Regions from separate parts of the Rhizobium sp. T1470 genome, predicted to be linked through region 2. Evidence: riboswitches for the same ligand, from Rfam matches in the RefSeq annotation. Region 2 holds a riboswitch; the other holds the start of a gene.
The links. A riboswitch is a leader RNA that binds a small molecule or an ion and turns the genes downstream of it on or off. The one in region 2 is predicted to bind S-adenosylmethionine.

Region 1: another riboswitch for S-adenosylmethionine. It lies ahead of WGT02_RS04175 (O-succinylhomoserine sulfhydrylase); the one in region 2 lies ahead of metA (homoserine O-succinyltransferase).

What each region holds. Positions count from the first base shown of each region.
Region 1 covers NZ_CP148091.1:831,001-835,928, reverse strand. The annotation lists gene WGT02_RS04180 (2'-deoxycytidine 5'-triphosphate deaminase) at 1-980, opposite strand, end outside; SAM riboswitch at 1,053-1,131, shown strand; gene WGT02_RS04175 (O-succinylhomoserine sulfhydrylase) at 1,177-2,361, shown strand; gene apaG (Co2+/Mg2+ efflux protein ApaG) at 2,560-2,952, shown strand; gene WGT02_RS04165 (Hsp33 family molecular chaperone) at 2,953-3,948, opposite strand; gene argF (ornithine carbamoyltransferase) at 4,041-4,928, opposite strand, start outside.
Region 2 covers NZ_CP148091.1:63,437-68,364, forward strand. The annotation lists gene WGT02_RS00315 (DUF5666 domain-containing protein) at 1-486, shown strand, start outside; gene WGT02_RS00320 (ABC transporter ATP-binding protein/permease) at 491-2,317, opposite strand; SAM riboswitch at 2,468-2,545, shown strand; gene metA (homoserine O-succinyltransferase) at 2,581-3,504, shown strand; gene WGT02_RS00330 (aldose epimerase family protein) at 3,641-4,663, shown strand; gene WGT02_RS00335 (GntR family transcriptional regulator) at 4,778-4,928, shown strand, end outside.

The DNA of each region.
Region 1 (4,928 bases), 770 kb from region 2:
ACGATCTGGCCGTCTTCGAGGATGAAGGGAACCTCGTGGCTGCGGACCTCGAGCACGGCGCGGCTGCCGCGGCCGCCAGCGGGCGCGTGGCCGAAGCCTGGGTCGAAGAAGCCGGCATAGTGCACGCGGAATTCGCCGACCAGCGGATCGAAGGGGGTCATCTCGGCCGCGTAGTGCGGCGGCACATGGATGGCTTCGCGGGAGACGAGGATGTAGAACTCGTCAGGATCCAGGATCAGCTCGTTGCGGCCGCGACTATAGAGAGGCTCCCAGAAATCATAGATGTCGTGCTGCGCCTTCTTGTCGACATCGACGACGGCGGTGTGATGCTTGCCGCGGTAGCCGATCAGGCCGTCCTTGTCGCCCGCAAGATCGATCGACAGCGCAATACCGCCGCCCGAGACGTTCGGCTGCTTGCTGGCAACCAGCGTTTCGGCATCGTGCAGCGCCAGAAGTTCGGGCTCGCCGAGCAGAGAATGCCCGACACGGAAGCGGATCTGCGACAGGCGCGAGCCCCGGCGCACGACAATCGGGAAAGTGCGCGGGCTGATTTCGAGGTAGAGAGGGCCGGAATAGCCGGCCGGGATCTTATCGAACTCCTGCGCATAGTCGGTGATGACACGCGTGAAGATATCCAAACGCCCCGTCGAGCTCTTCGGGTTGGCCGAGGCCGACATATCGGTCGGCAGGTCGAGGCGCTCCATCAGCGGAACGATATAGACACAGCCTGTCTCCAGCACGGCACCTTCGGAGAGGTCGACGACGTGAAGGCTTAGGCGATCGAGCTTGTCGGACACGAGATGGGATGGGCCCGGCATGAAACTCGCGCGAACGCGGAACGCCTTGGCGCCAAGCCTGAGGTCGAGGCTTGCCGGCTGGATCTGGTCGTGATCTAAATCGCGCTCAGAGGTGAGACGCCCGGCCTCAAAGAGCGCGGCAATCGCACGATCTGCCAAAATTCCTGTTACGCGAGCCATCATGCCTCATCCATATTTGTCGCAGACAAAACCAAACTCAAGGAATTGACGCAAGCATAGAACGGCAGTATTGCAGCTTTATCCCGTGGTGATTTGGCCGGTCGGCTTGCAGCCACGTTAAACAAGTGGCTAAAAGGACCGGGTGCAAAACCGGTCTGCTTTCGCGGCCGGTTTTTTTGTTGTTTGAAAGTGGTGATTCATGAGCAAGACTTGGCGCCCGGCAACCCAACTCGTCCACGGCGGTTCGCTGCGCTCGCAATATGGCGAGACCTCCGAAGCAATCTACCTCACGCAGGGCTTCGTCTATGAAAGCGCGGAAGCGGCCGAAGCACGCTTCAAGGGCGAGACCGAAGGCTATATTTACGCTCGCTACGGCAGCCCGACCAACGACATGTTCGAGAAGCGCATGTGCGCGCTCGAAGGTGCCGAGGAGGCCCGTGCCACGGCCTCGGGCATGGCAGCCGTCACCGCGGCGATCCTCTGCCAGGTGCAGGCAGGCGACCACATCGTCGCAGCCCGCGCCCTCTTCGGCTCCTGCCGTTGGGTCGTCGAGACGCTTGCGCCGAAATACGGCATCGAATGCACGCTGGTCGATGGTCGCCATCTCGAGAACTGGGAAAAGGCGATCCGTCCGAACACGAAGGTGTTCTTCCTGGAAAGCCCGACGAACCCGACGCTGGAAGTGATCGACATCGCCGGTGTTGCCAGGCTCGCCAACCAGATCGGCGCCAAGGTCGTGGTCGATAACGTCTTTGCAACCCCGATCTTCCAGAAGCCACTCGAGCTCGGCGCGCATATCGTCGTCTACTCGGCCACCAAGCACATCGATGGTCAGGGCCGCAGCCTCGGCGGCGTGATCCTCTCCGACACGGAATGGGTCAACGAGAACCTGCAGGACTACTACCGCCACACCGGCCCGGCGATGTCGCCGTTCACGGCGTGGACGCTGCTGAAGGGCCTCGAGACACTGCCACTGCGCGTCAAGCAGCAGACCGAAAATGCGTCGAAGATCGCCGACTTCCTGGCTGATCAGCCGAAGGTCGCCAAGGTAATCTATCCCGGCCGCAAGGATCATCCGCAGGCCGACATCGTCGCCAAGCAGATGAAGGGCGGCTCAACGCTTGTTGCCATCGAATTGAAGGGTGGCAAGGACGCAGCCTTTGCGCTTCAAAACGCGCTTGATATCGTCAAGATCTCCAACAATCTGGGCGACGCCAAGAGCCTGATCACGCACCCGGCGACGACGACGCACAAGAACCTGACCGACGAGGCGCGCGCAGAGCTCGGCATCTCCGGCGGCACCGTTCGTCTCTCTGCGGGCATCGAGGACACGGACGATCTGATCGAGGATTTTGCCCAGGCGCTCGCCAAGGTGAACGCCTGATCAGCCCATATCGGCCGGATCACCTGCGATCCGGCCGACCGCCATGCGCTTCCGCCACACGCGAGGCGGGCTAAAATTAGGCTTAGCACGCGAAACCTCTTGCCATTGCAGGCATTCGGGACTTGATCGCCTATCGGTTTATTGACGGATGGGCCGCCGTATAAGATACCGGTAACGTATGTTGACTATGGTGTAGGCATGTACCGCGCCCTTACACGCGACATTGAAGTCGTCTTCGAACCCTTTTATCTGGAGGAGCAATCCGATCCGGAGGACGATCGTTATGTCTGGGGCTACAAGATCGTCATCAGCAACAATTCCGACACGACCGTGCGATTGGTGAACCGCTACTGGAACATCACAGACCAGAACGGGATCGTCGATGAGGTCACGGGCGCCGGCGTTGTCGGCGAACAGCCGCGGCTTGCTCCGGGCGATACCTATGAATATTCCTCGGGCTGCCCACTGGATACGCCATCAGGGCTGATGTTCGGCCACTACCAGATGGAAACGGATGAAGGCGAGCTTTTCGATGTCGAAATACCCGCCTTCTCGCTGGATTCGCCAGGGCTGCTCAGAGTCCTGAACTGATCACTCGGCAGCCTCAGCCACCTCTTCCACTTCGAAGCGGTAGGTTGTCGAGCAGAACTCGCAGGTGACCGAGATCGCGCCGTCTTCCTGGCTGTCATCGATTTCCTCGGCAGAGAAACCCTTCAGCACGCCCTTGATCTTTTCGCGCGAACAGCTGCAGCGATCGAAGACCTCGCGCGGTTCGTAGACGCGAACGCCGCGTTCGTGGAACAGGCGGTACAGCAGCCTCTCTGTGCCCACCTGCGGATCCGTCAACTCGTCGGCGTCGATCGTTTCAACGAGCGAGCGGGCTTCCATCCATGCATCGTCTTCCTTGTGGGAACCGCCGGCCGTGTCACCGTCGCCCCCATGAAGATCCGGCTGGCGCATGCGCTCCGGCGCTACCGGCAGGAACTGGGCCACGAGCCCCCCTGCCCGCCAACGGTGACGCGGCTTGCCCACGTCGTCGCGATCGAAGAGCTCGGCAGCGGCAAGACGCACTCGCGTCGGAATTTGCTCCGACTGGCGGAAATAGGCGCCGGCGATTTCCTCGAGGGTCGCTCCGTCGAGCGCAACGATGCCCTGATAGGGTTGGCTAAACTTCCCCTGATCGATCGTAAACGCCAGCATACCCTTGCCGAGCAGCTGTTCAGGCTCGATTTGCCCAGCGGCGATGGCCTTGTCGAGGAGGCCCTGGTCGAAGCGCGCATAAGCACGCACGTTTTCGGGCGTCGAGAAATCGCAAACAAGCAGGTCCACCGGGCCGTCGCCTTTGGTCTGCACCGTGAACTTGCCGTCAAATTTCAGCGACGTGCCGAGCAGCACCGTCAACACGACGACTTCGGCAAGAAGCCTCGCGACAGGCGCAGGATAGCGATGACGCTCGAGGATCGCGTCCAGCATCGGCCCGAGTTGGACGGCGCGACCGCGCACATCCAGCCCTTCAACCTGAAACGGAACGACGTGATCATCGCCGGCGAAATTGAATTCGCCGAGGGCGGCTGCAGGTTCTGCCATGGTCTTCTCCTAGTCTGAGAGCGGCAGACGAGAGTGTCCATCCGCTCGCGCGGCCAACGGGCCTTCCGGCCAAACGTGGCGTCAAGTATGGTTCAGATCGCGCCCAGGCACCAAGCAAGAATCGACTTCTGCGCATGAAGACGGTTTTCCGCTTCATCGAAGACGACGGATTGCGGGCCGTCGATCACCTCGTCCGTGACTTCCTCACCACGATGGGCGGGCAGGCAATGCATGAACAATGCATCCTTGTCGGCCTGTGCCATCAAAGCCGAATTGACCTGATAAGGCTGGAAGACGTTGTGACCCCGGGCCCGATGTTCCTGATTCATGGAGACCCAGGTATCGGTCACCACGCAATCGACGCCGGCGACCGCACGGTCGGCATCATGGCAGAGCATGATTTCGGCGCCCTCATTGCGGGCCCAGTTCAGATAGTGATCCTTCGGCTCGGAACCAAGGGGGACAGCCATATTCATACGATAGCCAAAACGGGCAGCCCCTTCGACCAGCGAATGCAGAACGTTGTTGCCGTCGCCGGTCCAGGCGATCGTCTTGCCCTTGATGGGGCCGCGATGCTCCTCGAAGGTCATGATATCGGCCATGATCTGGCAGGGATGGGTATCGTCCGTCAGCGCGTTGATGACGGGAACCGTGGCGTGCTCGGCCAGCTCCAGCATGCGGGCATGATCGGTGGTGCGGATCATGATCGCATCGACGTAACGTGAGAGCACCTTCGCCGTGTCGCCAATGGTCTCGGCGCGACCAAGCTGCATTTCGGTGCCCGAGAGGAAGAGCGTCTCGCCGCCCAGCTGGCGCATGCCGACGTCGAAGGAGACGCGGGTACGGGTCGAAGGCTTCTCGAAGATCATCGCGAGCATCTTGCCGGCGAGCGGCTTGTCGCCTTGCCCAGCCTTGAAGGCCTGCTTGCGGGACATGGCGTCATCCATGATGAGCCGCAGGTCTGATGCCGCAACGACGGA
Region 2 (4,928 bases):
TTGGTGGTCAAAACACGAGAAGGCACCGAGCAAACGGTGACATTGAAGCCAGACTGGAAGGTGCGCGGCATCAAGAAGGCCGCCGTGGAAGATATCAAGCCGGGCGATTTCGTTGGGGTTGCATCACTGCCAAAAGCTGATGGCGGCGATGGCGCTCTCGAAGTGCTGATCTTTCCAGGAGCGATGAAGGGCACCGGAGAAGGCAGTCGCCCTTGGGACTTGAGGCCAAACAGCACGATGACCAACGCGACGGTCGCGAAAGCCGTCAAGGCAGTCGATGGCCACACCATCACGCTGACATATCAGGGCAAGGAAAAGACGATATCGATCGCCGACGATACACCGATCGTCACCTTCACCCCTGCCGGAAAGGCAGACCTTGTCGCAGGAGCGCGCGTGATCGTGATGGGAGAAAGAGCTGCAGACGGCACGGTGTGCGCAGCAAACGTCACAGTCGGTAAAAACGGCGTCGTGCCGCCGATGTAAGCCGTCAGAGCGCGGGTGCGGGTGCGTTTGGCGCTTTTGCCACGACCTTCACTTCCGGCTTCGCATGCAGAGCTTCCAGATGCAGCACGCGGGGCTTGAAAGTGTCGACGAAGGCGTCCGAGCGACCGATGTAGATCATCGTGGTGTCAGGCATCGAAGCCAGGACGTCCATCATCGATGATTGCCATTCCGGCTCCATGCCTTCCAGCACTTCGTCGAACACGATCCATTTCGGTCGTACGAGAAGCAGGCGAGCAAAACCGATCGCGCGCTGCTCGTCGGAATCGAGCAGCTTGTCCCACCGGGCCCGGGTATCGAGCCGGGAAACCAGATGGTGGAGGCCTGCCTTCTCCAGTGCTGCCACAACGTCGGCATTCTGATAGGTGTCCGCAGACTCGGGAAACGCCAGCGCTTCGCGGAGCGAACCCCCGGGGATGTAGGCCGATTGCGCGACGAAAAGCATGTCGTCCGTGGGCGGCAAGCCGATCTTACCGCCCCCGCATGGCCAAAGCTCGGAGAGTGCAAGGAAGAGCAGTTTGCGGTTCACGTTGTGATCGCCGTTGATCATGACCTTTTCGCCGGCCTTGATCGTCACGGCGCCTTCGTGGACGCGGAACCCGCCGCACTGGTCGATCTCTTCGCCAATCTTAGAAGCGATCCGTACATGGTCCAGCGTCAGTGTTCCAGGCGGGTTGCGCTCGTAGCTAATCGTGCCCCTGAGATTGATCTCGTCGCTCATGGTGGTGAGCGCTTGACGAAAATCGGTGACACGCATCAGTGTGGCGCGCCATTCGGCAATGGGACCGAAGTTCGCCACATACCAGCGAAGGGCCGTGTTGACCTGGTTGAAAGCACCGACCGATACCATCAGCTCGCCAAACGTCAGGCCGCCGGAGAAGTATGCCGGTGCGGCTACAATGATCGGGATGACCACGACAAGCCAGCCGTAGCCGGCTGACACCCAGGTGAGGTTGACGTTGGCCATCGCCACCCGCTTGATGACGGCGAGCACCGCGCTGATGTCGGTATTGATACGCTGCTGCTCATTCTCCTCGCCGCGCGCCACCGTGATCGCCGGCATGTTCTCGTTGGCATGCATCAGCGCAAAGCGAAGTTCCGCCTCCTTCGAGAAACGATCCGCATTGAGCTTCACAAGCTTGCGGCCTACCAGCTGGCTGAGAATCGATGCGGACGCCGCATAGAAGATTGCGGCCCAAACCATATAGCCCGGAATGGAGAAGGCATAGGTGCCGAAACGGAAGATAAAGCCGCTGGACAATTCCCATAGCACGCCGATGAAACTGATCAGCAAGATCGTCGCCTGCACCAGCCCGATCATCAGGGTCGTCGTGCTTTCCGCGAGGTTGCGGGCATCTTCGTGTAGGCGCTGATCGGGATTGACGCCGATGAGGCCGCTGGCCGAAAGCCGCAGCGCACGCTTGCGCTGGAGCCATTGGTTGACGAGATCGCGCGTCAGACCTTCGCGCATGTAGAGCGCGGTCATCTGGTTCAGCCAGGCCTGCACGACGTTGAGCAAGAGCAGCATGCCCGCGATCAGCGCGAAGACCTTCAGCTGATGAAAGAACCCATGCAAATCGCGCCGAGCGATGCTGTCGTAAAAGGGCGCGTTCCACTGGTTGAGGATGACGGTCGCATAGGCGGTGGCGAGAATGATGGCGATCAGCGCCGTTGCGATCAGCAAGACCCTTCCGCGCACGGGTGAATGCCAGAAAGCCGAGAACATGACCTTCAAGCGATAGCCCAGGCTCAGATCGTATCCTACTCTGTCTTGCCCTTGAATGCTTGGCCTGCCTTCGAGGTCATCTGCCATTACGCGTCCCTAGCCGTCATTCTACTTCAATAAACATCGTGATTCGTTGTGTCCACCAACAGATTCTAGCAGTCATTAACGTGGGAGTGACTTCGCATCGACCCCTCCGTTCGTTTGGGCAATTGATTCGCAGGTCGACTAACGCTATTTAGAACGCTCCGTGGTGATTTGGCCGGCCGGCTTGCAGCCACGTTAAAGAAGTCGCTAAAGGGCCGCGTGCGGACCGATAGCGATGTATTCGTTGTTTTGATCGAGTGACCGCAATGCCCATCAAGATCCCCGATACCTTGCCTGCATTTGAAACCCTGGTTCAGGAAGGCGTGCGCGTGATGACCGAGACGGTGGCTATCCGTCAGGACATCCGACCGCTGCAGATCGGGCTTCTCAACCTCATGCCGAACAAGATCAAGACGGAATTGCAGATGGCCCGCCTGGTCGGCGCGTCTCCACTGCAGGTGGAGCTTTCGCTCATCCGCGTGGGTAACCACAAAGCAAAGAACACCTCGGAAGACCATCTTCTCGCCTTCTACCAGACGTGGGAGGAAGTGAAGCACCGCAAGTTCGATGGCTTCATCACTACCGGCGCGCCGATCGAGACGCTGCCCTACGAGGACGTGAACTATTGGCGCGAAATGCAGCAGATTTTCGACTGGACGGAAACCAACGTCCATTCGTCGATGAACGTCTGCTGGGGCGCGATGGCCGCGATCTATCATTTCCACGGTGTTGCGAAGTATGAGCTCAAGGAGAAGGCCTTCGGCGTCTACCGGCACCGGAACCTGAAGCCGTCATCCGTTTACCTGAACGGTTTCTCGGACAATTTCGAAGTGCCGGTGTCGCGCTGGACCGAAGTCCGCCGCGGCGACATCGAAAAGTCGGAAAGCCTTGAGATCCTGATGGAATCCAACGAAATGGGCGTCTGCCTCGTGCATGAGCGGAAGGGCAAGCGGCTCTATATGTTCAATCATGTGGAATATGATTCAACGTCGCTTTCCGACGAATATTTCCGCGACGTGAATGCCGGCGTTCCGATCAAGATGCCGCACAACTACTTCCCGCACAACGATCCGTCGCTGACGCCGCAAAACCGCTGGCGCAGCCACGCGCACCTGTTGTTCGGCAACTGGATCAACGAGATCTACCAGACCACGCCGTACGATCTCAACGATATCGGCAAGAGCGACTGACACGAGCAACGCCAGGCCACTGGGCGGAGCGTGTCCCCGGCCTGGCAGCGTTTCTTTTTTGCGGCACACCGTTGCGGTTTGCGGCAAATGGGGGCAGGTTCGCTGCCTCACTCGAAGATAGATCTGGACGGTCGTTATGGCGGAATTGTTGAAACGGGAAGTTTTTGGGCAAACCAAGTCGGGAGAAACTGTCTATCGGATCGAGATCAAAGGTGGCGGGCTGACAGCCAAGATCATCACCTGGGGTGCCGTCATTCAGGATCTCCGCCTCGACGACCACGATGCCCCGCTTCTGCTCGGCTTCGACGATTTCGACAGCTACCCCGCTCACTCCTCCTACTTTGGCGCAACGCCCGGGCGCTGCGCAAACCGCATCGGCGGCGGCAGGTTCACGCTGGATGGCAAGAACTATCAGCTCGATCTCAACGAGAAGGGCGTGACCCATCTTCATGGCGGCAGCGACAACATCGCCAAGCAGAACTGGACAATCGTCGAGCATGATGTCGACCGCGTTGTGCTGAAGATCGTCGATCCGGACGGCCGCGCCGGCTATCCGGGCAACTGCACCATCCAGGCAACCTACTGGGTGCATGGCAACGGCGAATTCTCCGTCGTCTACGAATCGACCAGTGATCAGCCGACGATCGCCAACGTTTGCCAGCATGCCTATTTCAACCTCGACGGCCGCGACGATGCGCTCGGCCACGACATCATGATCGCAGCCGACGGCTACCTCGTCACCGATGAACTGCAGGTCCCGACGGGTGAGATCCGACCCGTCGCCGGAACTGTCTTCGACTTCCGCGAGATGTCGCCGATGAAGCGGTTCGACGGCAGCGAGCAGGCGCTCTACGATCACAATTTCTGCCTTTCCGACGACCGGACCGCCAAGCGGTCCGTCGCGCTTGCCCGCAGCCTGAACTCGGGCGTTTCGCTGGAAGTACGCACCACGGAGCCCGGCGTCCAGTTCTATGCCGCCTTCAAGCTCAACGTGCCTGTGCCCGGCCTCGGCGGACGCAAGTATGGTCCGTTCGCCGGCTTCTGCCTGGAAACGCAGATCTGGCCTGATGCAATCAATCACGAGGGATTTCCGGACGCCGTTCTGCGCCCGGGCGAAGTCCTGCGTCAGGAAACGGACTACGTTTTCACGAAGAGTTGACGCTCTGATCTTGTGCTCGAATGAACAAACCCTCGCAGGCCGCCTGCGAGGGTTTTTCTTTTTGGAGTTATTTCCCGCTTGCGATTGGTTCTAAATAGGTTCTATTACTGGAACATGGATAGAACCAGTTTGATAGCCGAGCTGAACAGCCGTGGTCTGCGCGACGAGGCGTTGACGGGACCGCTTTACAAGCGGCTGGCGCAGGCCTTGACTGGCCTGGTTCAGGAAGGATTGCTGAAGCCTGGAACGGCACTCCCCGGCGAGC